Regions from separate parts of the Acinetobacter suaedae genome, predicted to be linked through region 2. Evidence: predicted binding sites of a transcription regulator. Region 2 holds the regulator's gene; the other holds the start of a gene.
The links. The regulator PhoB, encoded in region 2, activates phosphate uptake and scavenging genes when phosphate is short. The targets are predictions, from matches to a motif close to TGTCATNAANCTGTCATAA.
Positions count from the first base shown of each region.

Region 1 (6,488 bases), 880 kb from region 2:
ACCGTGAAACCACCGAGATAATCCTCAGGCTGTTCAGAAGGCTTAATATAATCCGCCAAAGACAAGTTTGGTTTACCTGTCACTTTGTCTGATTGCTGACGTACATGCTCAAAGGTGTGAGTGCGATTTTGACCTGATTCGTCAAATACGCTGACGGTATCTGCACCAGTACGCTGAGCAGGGTATAAGCCAAATACAGCACGGGCATCGAAACGTTTATTTTCAATGATGTCTTTCAGCATCGCTTGCGCTTGATTATAAAGATCAGTCGCTGCTTCACCGACCACTTCATCTTCTAAAATTTTCGGGAATTTACCCGCCAAACTCCAAGAGATAAAGAATGGTGTCCAATCAAAATATTCAACTAAGGTTTCAAGCGGATAATTCTTAATAACTTGTGTACCCAAAGTATTTGGTTTTGGTGGGACATAGTGATTATCTATTTTAAAACCATTTTCGACTGATTCTGCATAACTCAATTTTGCAGCTTTAGGTTGCTTGTTCGCTAAGCGTTCACGAATCTTGGCATATTCCGCACGATGCTCTGCAATAAAGTTACCGCGCATTTCAGGAGAAAGTAGGGTAGTTGCCACACCCACTGCACGAGAGGCATCAGCCACATAAATTACTGCATCATTTGAATATTGAGGATCAATTTTAACTGCGGTATGTGCTTTGGATGTAGTTGCACCGCCGATCAATAAAGGAATGTTAAAGCCTTTACGTTGCATTTCTTTGGCTACAAAGACCATTTCATCCAAAGATGGAGTGATCAAACCAGACAAACCAATGATGTCACATTTCTCATCAATTGCTGTTTGCAGAATTTTTTCCGCAGGTACCATCACGCCGAGGTCAACGATGTCGTAACCATTACAACCTAAGACAACACCCACAATATTTTTACCAATATCGTGTACGTCACCTTTTACTGTTGCCATCAGGACTTTACCTTTAGACTGTCCTTCTGATTTTTCTGCTTCAATGTATGGGTTGAGCCATGCCACCGCTTGTTTCATGACACGTGCAGATTTAACAACTTGAGGAAGGAACATTTTTCCTGAACCAAACAAGTCACCGACCACGTTCATGCCGTCCATTAATGGGCCTTCGATCACATCAAGCGGACGTTTTGACTTTAAACGTGCTTCTTCAGTATCTTGATCGATATAAGTGGTGATACCTTTAACAAGTGCGTATTCAAGACGTTTTTCAACAGGCTCATTACGCCATTCAAGATTTTCAGCTTCTTTGGCTGCACCACCTTGACCACGATACTTTTCTGCAACTTCCAGTAAGCGTTCAGTCGCAAGCTGACCTGATTCACCTTGATTTTGGTTCAGAACAACATCTTCAACAGCGTCTTTTAGTTCTTTTGGAATGTCGTCATAAATTGCCATCTGACCAGCATTCACGATACCCATGGTCATGCCTTGTTTGATGGCATGGTAGAGGAACACGGAGTGAATCGCTTCACGTACAGGCTCATTACCACGGAATGAGAACGAAACGTTAGAAACACCACCTGAAATCATGGCATGTGGTAAGTTTTGTTTGATCCAACCAGTCGCCTCAATAAAGTCTACGGCATAGTTATTGTGTTCTTCGATCCCTGTTGCCACTGCAAAAACGTTTGGATCGAAAATAATATCTTCAGCTGGATAGCCAACTTCATTGACTAAAATGTCATAAGAGCGTTTACAAATTTCGCGCTTACGCTCTGCGGTATCTGCCTGACCAACTTCGTCAAAAGCCATGACAATAACTGCTGCACCGTACTGACGGCAGAGGCGAGCTTTTTCGACAAACTCGTCATAACCTTCTTTTAGGGAAATCGAGTTTACAACCGGTTTACCTTGAACACATTTTAGACCTGCTTCAATGATTTCCCATTTCGATGAGTCAATCATGATTGGTACACGAGAAATATCAGGTTCTGAAGCGACAAGGTTCAGGAAATGCACCATCGCACCTTGCGAATCGAGCATCCCTTCATCCATGTTAATGTCGATGATTTGCGCACCAGCTTCCACCTGTTGCTGAGCAACTTCTAAAGCTTCTGCAAAGTTCTCTTCACGGATCAAACGTAGGAATTTTTTTGATCCTGTGACGTTGGTACGTTCACCGACGTTCACGAATAAAGAATCATCATAAATATTAAATGGTTCTAAACCACTTAAACGGCAAGCATGAACTGTTTCTGGGACTTGGCGAGGTGCAATGTCTTTTACTGCATTGGCAATGGCACGAATATGATCTGGTGTCGTACCACAGCAACCACCTGTAATATTGATTAAACCGCTTTCAGCAAATTCTTTAATAAAAGCAGCAGTTTGTTCTGGGGTTTCATCATACTCACCAAATGCATTCGGTAAGCCAGCATTTGGGTGAGCAGATATAAAAGTATCGGCAACGTCAGCAATGGTTTTAACGTGAGGGCGCATTGCATCTGCACCCAATGCGCAGTTAAAACCAATTGACAGCAAGTCACCATGACGTACTGAGTTCCAGAATGCTTCAGCGGTTTGACCTGTCAATGTACGACCTGAGGCATCTGTGATCGTACCTGAGATCATCAATGGAAGTTCATAACCGATTTGTTTAAATACTTCTTTGACTGCAAAAATTGCAGCTTTACAGTTCAAGGTATCGAAAACTGTTTCGATCAACAGGATGTCAGCACCGCCTTCAATTAAGGCATGCGTTGCTTCGATATAATTTTCTTTTAGTTCATCGAAAGTAATATTACGGAATGCTGGATCATTGACGTTTGGTGAGATTGAACAGGTACGAGATGTAGGGCCGAGTACACCTGCCACAAAACGAGGTTTTTCTGGGGTTGAATATTTATCACATGCTGCTCTGGCGAGACGTGCCGCTTCACGGTTGATCTCTGGAACAAGGTCTTCCATGTGGTAGTCAGACATCGAAACACGGGTACCATTAAAGCTGTTGGTTTCAATAATATCTGCACCAGCATCCAAATAAGCTTCATGGATGCCCTGAATAATCTGCGGTTGAGTCAATACTAAAAGATCGTTATTACCTTTAAGATCAGAAGCCCAATCTGCAAAACGTTCACCACGATAATCTTCTTCTTCTAACTTATGGCGTTGAATCATGGTTCCCATTGCACCGTCAATAATCAGGATACGTTGGGCGAGAAGAGATTTTAGGGTGGCAAGCGTGGACATAAGGAACCCCAGTAATGGCAAAGATAAAAAGCAGACGCATTGTAGCAGAAGCAATGCTGAAGCGCTTATTTTCCATCTAAAAGGCGGTGAACCGCGCATTCAAATTGAAAAATGTCATAAAACTTTCATCAAAGTGCAACAATTCGAGGTAATAATGCTTAAAAATAAAGCAAAACGTTCGCAGTATGACCAATAAAAGTCATATTTTTTTGCGTTTGTTGCAAAATCAGACAACGATTTATTCTAACCCTGATATTGCTTTATTTTGTTGAAAAATATGGATTAATTTTGATTTAACGCACTGTTTCGATACAAAAAATTGGTGTGAAAGTGATGAAATGATGAAAATTTGAGTTCATGTGACAAAGCTTTGTCATATAATTGTCATAATTTAATTAAACAATATGGGGGATTTTTTTATCCTCCAGCCGTCTACATGAATTCAAATCTACCTCCTGCTTCGGATTCACCAGTTGCGACAGAATCGCAAGCCCAATCGACGAATGTACATGTACCAACACCTAAATTTTTTATGCCGGTGTTCTTAACAGTCATTGTTGCTACACTGATTTATATTGGTTTTCAGGTGAGTGCTGATTTATCACATGTGCCACCATTAAGTTTATATTCAGTTATTTTATTATCTACGGCACTATTTATTGCCTTGGCATTCGAATTTGTAAACGGTTTTCATGATACTGCAAATGCTGTTGCGACGGTGATTTATACCAATGCGCTTCCTGCACCAGTAGCGGTCATGTGGGCAGGCTTCTGTAACTTCTTAGGGGTTATGGTGGCAAGTGGTGCAGTTGCTTACGGTATCATTGCATTATTGCCTGTCGAAATGATTATGAATGTTGGCAGTGGGGCTGGTTTTGCCATGGTTTTCGCGCTGTTGATTGCAGCGATTTTATGGAACCTTGGTACTTGGTTTTTGGGTATCCCAGCGTCGAGTTCGCACACTTTAATTGGTTCGATTTTAGGTGTGGGGATCATGAATCATCTGTTAAATGCATCAACTGGAGCAACCAGTGGCATTGACATGGATCAGGTATTAAAAGTCGGTAAGGCGTTATTATTTTCTCCAATGATTGGTTTTGCTTTTGCAGCCGTTTTATTCTTATTGGTGAAAAAAATCTTTAAACGCCAAATGGAGTTGTTCCAACCTCCTGTTGGAAATAAGCCACCGCCACCACTCATCCGCGGTATTTTGATTTTCACTTGTACAGGTGTGAGTTTTGCTCACGGTTCAAATGATGGTCAAAAGGGGATGGGGTTAATCATGTTGATCTTGATTGGCTTGGTTCCATTGGCTTATTCATTGAATAAAAGCTTAGACGAAAAGCATTTGCAATCTTTTGAGCAATTATCAGCTCAAACTGCATTGGTATTGAATGCTGATCAACAAGAATTTTCTGATGAAAATGCCCGCGATATCCTCACAAAATATATTCAAACCAAAGAACAAACACCTGAAGTTTTACCTGCATTGGCGAGTATGACTGGACATTTAGGTGAAAAAGTTGCCGCTTATGGTGATCTTAAAGATATTCCAGAAGCTGGGGTTGCTGAGTTGCGTAATGATATGTATTTAAGCACCACGACGTTTAAGCGCCTAGATAAAGCAGATGCTCTACCTGCAATGACCACAGAACAACAAAAAGTAGTGAAAGACTATCGTAACAATATGGATTCATTCCTACAGTACATTCCTAACTGGGTAAAAGTTGCCGTTGCATTGGCCCTTGGTCTAGGAACAATGGTGGGTTGGAAACGTATCGTTATTACAGTGGGTGAGCGTATTGGTAAGAATCACATGACTTATGGTCAAGGGATGTCTGCTGAATTGGTTGCGATGAGTACGATTGCTGCTGCTGATGGTTTTGGTATGCCCGTTTCAACAACACATGTTTTAAACAGTGCGGTTGCAGGTACGATGGTCGCAAATAAATCAGGCTTAAACTTTGCTACGATTAGAACGATTCTTTCGGCATGGGTATTTACGTTACCAGCAACGATCGCATTATCTGGTGGTTTATACTGGTTGTTCTTGCAATTTGTCTCTTAATTTGAGCTGATTGAAAGATGATAAAAGCTTTGCTACGGCAAGGCTTTTTTATTATTCTAAATTACCCGACTTCTGTTTAAGCTATGATTCCATTATTCGGATGGTTGGCTTGTATTGATGACATCATTGGTAAGTACAAAAATCGGGTTAACTACTATTTTGAGAATATAAAATAAGCACCAAAACTTTAATTATTATGAGGGTGTTTTATGATAAACAAGGTATTTGTTAATGAGTATTTTATGTGATTTATGATATTCCTCTGATTCTTTTATTGGGTATTGTCTTAGGTGTATTATGGGTGGCGTATTATGAGGTGTTACTCAATAAATCTTCTTCTATTCTTTATTCTATTTTTCTTCAAATAGGCTTTAGAGTACAAACTGCTCAAATATTTTCTGTAATTTTTGCATGGTTATTATCATTTTCTTCTTGCTTATACATGTTAATTTTTGCTCCTTTCATCTCTGATGATCTATGGTCATACTATTCTACATCCTACTTTGTGGGGATAGTCATTGGCTTGTTTTTTAATAAAGTTAAATTTTAAAATGACATTCTAGTTGGCATGATGCTTACATAGAACATAATAATACGACTATCACTGTCTATAAATGAAGGATGCCACACAGGGTATAGTGGTGCTGCCTAAGTGGCAATGAATACTAGGGCAAGACTCAAGTCGTTAGTTTATTCTGATGACAAAAAAGAGCTGTCGAAACAGCTCTTTTTATCTTTTTAACTACAGTGCTTTAAGCTTGTTGAATCCCAGCAACAACCCAATCTTGCTGTGAACCAACATCTTTAACAAAATGCCAAATCTCAGTAAATGGTTGTGGCAAACTATTTAGATCTTCACTTACAGTGCCAGTAAAGCGCACACTCACAATATATTGACCATTTTCGGTTGTACTTTCCGCAACCATCGCATTGAGATTACTAAACTCAGCTACGTCTTGGTCTTGGTTTGCCATAATGTCTTGATACATTGATGCATATAAATCAGGCGTTAAATAACGGCGAATTTCCTGAATATTACTCGCAGTGTTCATGGACTGAATATGGTTAAAGCGTTGACGAGCAATACGTAAAAAGGCTGCAGGTTCAGTGCCATCTGGTAATTGATTACCACTATTCATGGTTGCACTACCGAATGGAGCTTGAGTTGGTGCATTTCCAAAAGGAGACTGTGTTGCAGCACCACCGCCAACTGCTTGACCAAAGAT
Region 1 is NZ_CP043909.1:974,807-981,294, forward strand. It holds gene metH (methionine synthase) at 1-3,194, opposite strand, end outside; gene F2A31_RS04535 (inorganic phosphate transporter) at 3,631-5,262, shown strand; gene F2A31_RS04540 (Tim44 domain-containing protein) at 6,015-6,488, opposite strand, start outside.
Region 1: a site for PhoB is predicted at 3,566-3,584, ahead of F2A31_RS04535 (inorganic phosphate transporter). Genes of this name have one in related genera too.

Region 2 (6,488 bases):
TTGATTGATATCGGCTGCGACACCAATACAGATACGAGTTTCTAATCCTATTGAAAGTTCAGAGAGGTGCATTTCGAGCTGACGTAGCTTTGTCACAATCAGCCTTGCATGGGGTTCAATTGAAAGTGCAATTTCCGTTGGTGCTAGATGATTTTTGCTGCGTTCAAATAATTTTAAATTCAATTCAGCTTCTAAATTGGCAATTGCCATGCTCACTGCGGAAGGAACCCGATTTAAGGTGCGGGCAGCTGCAGAGAAACTTCCTCGATCAATGATTTCTAGAATCAATTCAAGCTGCTCACTGCTCAGTTTCATTGCAATTCCCTTGTCAGTAAATCTGATAACGATTGACTTTTTTTATCAGATCTAAAGCGTAAAATCTAGCCATTGTTGATTTTAAGGTGTGATCATGCAAGGAACGAAACGAAGAGTAACTTATGTTTTTTTCTATGAAGTGTTTAGCTTTTTGATCTGTGCCATGATTTTGGCAGCGCTTTCTGGTACCAGTATGAGTCATACAGGGCCATTATCAGTGCTAATCGCAGTTATTGCGGTGACGGTAAATTTTTTCTACAACTATGTTTTTGAAATGTGGGAAAAACGACAAATTTCTAAAACGCGTACTGTGAAAAGAAGGATCGCACATGCAATCGGGTTTCAAATTGTTTTGGTAACGATCTTGATTCCATTGATTGCGTGGTGGATGCAGATCAGTTTGCTCAAAGCATTTTTATTGGATTTTAGTTTGATGATCCTCATCCCATGTTATACCTTTGTGTATAACTATTTCTTTGATCATATTTTTGGTTTGCCGAGCCATTTACTTGAAGCAAAGCAGTTGAATGCAACAGTAAATAATTAATTCAATTCCAAATCAAAATAGCCGATTTGTTTAGATCGGCTGTCTGTAGTTATTCAACTGCCCATTTATCCAATATAGAGACGTTCTTTTGGAAAAACGGCTGTAAAAGTTGAGCCTTCATTTTCTTTGGAGCTAATTTCGAGATGTGCACCGTGTTGCATCAATACGTGTTTCACAATTGCAAGGCCTAAACCCGTTCCACCTGTTTGGCGGCTACGCGCACTATCCACCCGATAAAATCGCTCAGTTAGACGAGGTAAATGTTTCGGATTTATTCCAATGCCATTGTCTTGAACGGTAAAATAGGCTTGATCCCCATCCTCATGCCATCCAATGGTAATAATGCCACCTTTGGGCGTGTATTTAATCGCATTGGTAATGAGGTTGCTGAAAGCACTGGCAATTTCCATGTCTGAGCCGATCAGATCACAGTGACTATCAATGTCTAAGTTGAGTGTGTGACCATAATCAAGATTGTAGGCACGAGCATCATCAAATAATTGATTCATTAAATTTGCCATCTCAATAATCTGATTTTTTGCAACTTTTTTATTATTTTCGAGATTGGACAAGAGCAATAAGTCATTAACCAATGCATTCATACGTTTGGTTTGTGATTGCATTTGCGTAAAAGCACGTTTCCAGCGAGGGGTGATATCGTCCTGATCAGTAAAGGTTTCGATATAGCCACTGAGTACGGTCAGTGGGGTACGTAACTCATGTGAAATATTATCAACAAAGTCCTTACGCATTTGTTCAAGATTATGCATACGGGTGATGTCATGTGCGACCAAAAGACGGCTTTCACCTCCAAAGCGGGTAATTTTGACTTGCACATAGCGTTCTTCATCCATTTGCGCTTGTAGACGGATGCCATCGGGTGCTTGATCACTATGGTTAAAATATTCAATAAAATTGGGTTGGCGCAAGATCGACAGCAAGTTACGCCCGCGATCCATTGGATTGATACCCAATAATTTTTCTGCGGCTGGATTCCACCATTCGAGCTGATGTTGGTCATCAATCAAGACAACGGCTTCTGCCAACGCTACCAATGATGATTGTGCACGATCAATCAAACCCACCATTTCGGCTTGTACAATACGTTCTTGGCGTTGAGCACGATAGACGTTGAACAATAATGCACCCCAAATCCCATTCAGATTCGGTGGCATATCGTAAGGGCGATTAGAGATCCATTCATTGACGAGATAAAGTGAGCGAAGCTGTAGGATGAAAAACACCACAAAAGCAACGAAGATACAGCTCCAAAAGTATCCAACCCCAAATCCAATTAAGCTTGCAATCAATAAGAAAAATAGTAATAGTCTTAAATCTTGTTTTGCAAACGTCCATAAGCTGCTGTATTGAAAACGTTGATGTTCGCGCGCCAGCTCAGGGACGGGATATGGTTCATACATAAAAGGTTTTAACCTGCTGCCAAATCAGCTCGTGTAGAAAAACGATAACCTGTGCCTCGTACCGTTTGAACAAAACGATCGACACCAAAAGGCTCTAACACTTTGCGCAAACGACGAATATGCACATCAATGGTACGGTCTTCAATATACACATTTCCTCCCCATACTTGGTCAAGTAATTGGGCACGTGTATAAGCACGTTCTGGATGTGTCATAAAGAAGGCGAGTAAACGATATTCAGTTGGGCCCATATCGAGAATGCTGTTGCCAAAGCTTACACGTTGACTTACAGGATCTAGCATTAAGCCATTGGCATCAATCACTTTTTCGCCGCTTAGCGCATTGGCACGACGCAATACCGCTTTGATACGTGAAACCAGTTCGCGGGTTGAAAAAGGTTTGGTCATGTAGTCATCTGCACCTGCATCGAGACCTTGAACCTTATGGTCTTCTTCGCCTCGAGCCGTGAGCATGATTACAGGAATCTCTGCTAAGTTTTCATCTCGTTTCAAACGACGGCACAAATCTACACCGCTTACGCCACCTGGCAGCATCCAATCCAGCAAGATAAGAGCAGGACGCTGATCAACGATAATCTGATGCGCTTGCTTAGCATCCTCAGCTTGTAAACATTGGAAGCCAGCCATATCCAAAGAGGTATGGATCATTTCGCGGATCGGTAGCTCATCATCGACAATTAAAATATAGTCATCTTTCACAGCGCAATACCCTCAAAATCTGTAACGGTTAACCGTTTTGTTGTTATGACAGGCTTATTACAAAGATTAATTATGACAATATCATTGCAAAAGGGTAAATAAAGTCGAATTTAGCAATAAATTGTGACAATTGTGGGGCAGAGGAGTGACTAATTGATGACAATTCACAAATGACTAAAGTAAATAAATTCATCTGTTTAACATCACTGTCTTGTTATCGTCATAATTGTCACAAAACTGTAAAATGATTTTATTTTTTTTGTGTGGTGTTTTCAATAAATGATAAAAACACAGCACAACAAGCAGTTAGAACATCTTCTAAAGGTTGCTTGAAGCCTTCAGAGACCCAACGAATAATAATATGAGTCACATAGCCATTTAGACCTGTTGCCATTAGAGACACTTCTTCTGTGGTTTGCGGTACATTGGGCATGGTAATCATTACAAAGCCTTGGATAATCCGATCGAATTGGGTCAAGGTTTCTTGGATGGTGGCCTGATTGTGTAGATCTTGGACGAGCATCGCATCAATATAAATAATCCGTGCCATCCGAGGGTCATCTCTAATTGTTTTGAGTAGGGCAGATAAACCTGCTGTGACCATATTTTTAGGTTCAGGTGCTGCCATCAATACAGCTTGGGTCAAACAACTTTGCATTTTGCTAATCATACGCAAAAAAACAGTTTGGAATAAATCTTCACTTTTTTTAAATGATTCATAAAAATAGCGTTCAGTGAGTTTTGCTTCATTACAAACATCTTTAACAGTCACAGAGAAAAAACCGTTTGTCCCGTAAGTCGCAATACCCGCCTCGATCAGTTTCTCCCGACGAGCTTCTTTGCGTTCAGTTAAAGACAGACCTTTGAATTGACGTTCTTTGGTTTCGCTATTTTTTTTCTTTGTCTTGGCTTGCTTCTCAGTTGTCATCGAAAAACCGTTCCCTAAAAAAGTCTATATATCGTATGTCTAGCAGTGCTTAGATTGCAAACTGTTTAAAATAATATGTCTTGTTTCTGTCACTTGAGCTAGTAACGTGTGTATGACTCAAATACCAACAGATCTTAGAACGAGCATTTATGACAAGCATTATGTTTGTTCTTGCCATTTGTCTTAAAAGCATAGTGTACTATATTGACAACCGGTATTGTCAAAATTATATTGGTTACAAGTTAAACGGCACATGATCTGAGCGAATATGTGCAAATCATTCGCAATACAAAGGATAGGCAATGAAAAACTTTAAAAATAAAGTCGCAGCGATCACAGGTGCTGGCTCTGGGATTGGACAACAACTGGCACTTTTATTGGCTCAACAAGGTTGCCATTTGTCATTGAGTGATATCAATGAGAAAGGTTTGGCACAGACTGTTGAGTTGGTTAAACAGTATCCAGTTACTGTCACCACCAAAGTTCTTGATGTTTCTAACCGTGATGCGGTGAAACAATGGGCACAAGATACCGTACAAGATCATGGCTCAGTGAATATGATCTTCAACAATGCGGGTGTTGCATTAGGCTCAACAGTAGAAGGTGCAAGCTACGAAGATCTAGAATGGATCGTTGGAATTAACTTTTGGGGCGTGGTTTACGGTACTAAAGAATTCCTACCATTTATTAAACAAACTAAAGATGGCCATATCATCAACATCTCTAGTATTTTTGGCTTAACCTCACAACCAACACAGTCTGCATATAATGCGACCAAATTTGCGGTGCGTGGTTTTACTGAATCGCTTCGCCAAGAGTTGGATATTGAGAAAAGTGGTGTAAGCTCACTTTGTGTACATCCGGGTGGTATCCGTACCAATATTGCAAAAGCTGCAAAAATGAATGACAGCTTAAAGAGCTTAGGGATGGATCCAAGTAAATCAATTAAGCAGTTTGATAAGTTCTTGCGTACCCCACCTGAAGAGGCGGCTCGTCAAATCCTTCAAGCAGTATTGAAAGATAAACGCCGTTTATTAATTGGAACAGATGCTCGTATCGTCGACTCATTCCAGCGTTTATTCCCAACAGGCTATCAACGTATTGCGGCTTTTGCTACCAAAATGCTTTAATTTCTCAGTGACTTGAAGAAAGCCATTCTAAATGAATGGCTTTTTTTAAATCAAAACTTTGATTTTCCCTTTCTTCCAAACGAACTGATAATACGTAGCTTGGAATACACATAGGCAGACAAAAGCCAGAGCATAGGCCATCCAAATTCCTGTTAGTCCCCATAGTGTGGTAAACCAATAAGCACATGGGATCTCGATCAGAAGGATGGTGAAGATATTAATCAACATCGGTACAGTAACCGTTCCGCTGGCACGCATAATTGAAGCAAAAATCGCACTTGCACCAAAAAACAGCAATGACCATAACACGATAAATAATAGCTGCTGCCCCAAAACGACCACTTCAGGATCGGTAATAAACAGTGCCATTAAATATTTGGAAAATAGATAGCCTAAAGCAATTAAGCTACCTGTAAATAGGAAGTTCATGCTTAATGCAGTACGAGTAACGCGACTGAGTAGCTCTGCTTTTCCTGCACCGATGGCTTGTGCTGCGAAAATAGAGGCGGCAATGGCGATGGAAAGTGCTGGAAATTGGATATAGTTCAGAACTTGGTTGACTGCACCATAGGCTGCGGTCGCATTTGCACCATAACGATTGACTAAGCCAATAATCACCAAACCAGCCAATGATGTGGTGACCATTTGAATCCCTGTAGGAATACCTAATTTTAGGATGAGTTTGCTTAACTCTGCATCATGACGCAGATGTTGTAAAAGTTGACGATCGATTTTGAGTGGATGCTTTTTATAATTCAGATAAAAACCCAAAAAAATCAGCACTGCCAAATAACCGATAATACTGGCGATTGCGGGTGCAACAATACCAAGCGCAGGAAAGCCGAAATAACCTTTTAGCAGTATGGGGGTGACGGCTAAGCCAATCAAACTGGTTAAACCCAATGCAATCAGTGGCGTTACGCTATCACCAACACCGCGTAAGATCGAGGTATAAATAATATACACAAAAAGTAATGGGCTACCTGCCATCATCCATTGCACATAAGGCAATGACAGATGCATCACAGTAGGATCAGTACCTAGCAGGATTAAAATATGTTCGGCAAAGAACAACCCGAGGATGGCAATAATACTGCCCCCAATTAAGGTCATAAACAGCGTAGAGCCAATAACGCTACGCACTTTTTCTAGGTTCTGTGCACCCCATGCTTGTCCAATTAAAACGGTTGTTCCAGCAGAAAGTCCAATAATAAAAGCAAGCAAAAAGAACAAGACCGGAAAATATACCGAGACAGCAGCAACAGCATCTACCCCCATCATTTGACCTACAAAGATGGTATTAATCGTTCCCGACAAATTTTGTAAAATATTGGTTGCAATCAGTGGGACGAGAAAAACAAAAAAGGTTTTCCATAGATTGGGTTGCATCACCAAAGGCTGGTGTGGTGTCATTCAAATTCCTTGATA
Region 2 is NZ_CP043909.1:90,969-97,456, forward strand. It holds gene F2A31_RS00425 (LysR family transcriptional regulator) at 1-315, opposite strand, end outside; gene F2A31_RS00430 (PACE efflux transporter) at 410-862, shown strand; gene phoR (phosphate regulon sensor histidine kinase PhoR) at 928-2,283, opposite strand; gene phoB (phosphate regulon transcriptional regulator PhoB) at 2,292-3,002, opposite strand; gene F2A31_RS00445 (TetR/AcrR family transcriptional regulator) at 3,253-3,930, opposite strand; gene F2A31_RS00450 (SDR family NAD(P)-dependent oxidoreductase) at 4,233-5,060, shown strand; gene F2A31_RS00455 (MATE family efflux transporter) at 5,106-6,473, opposite strand.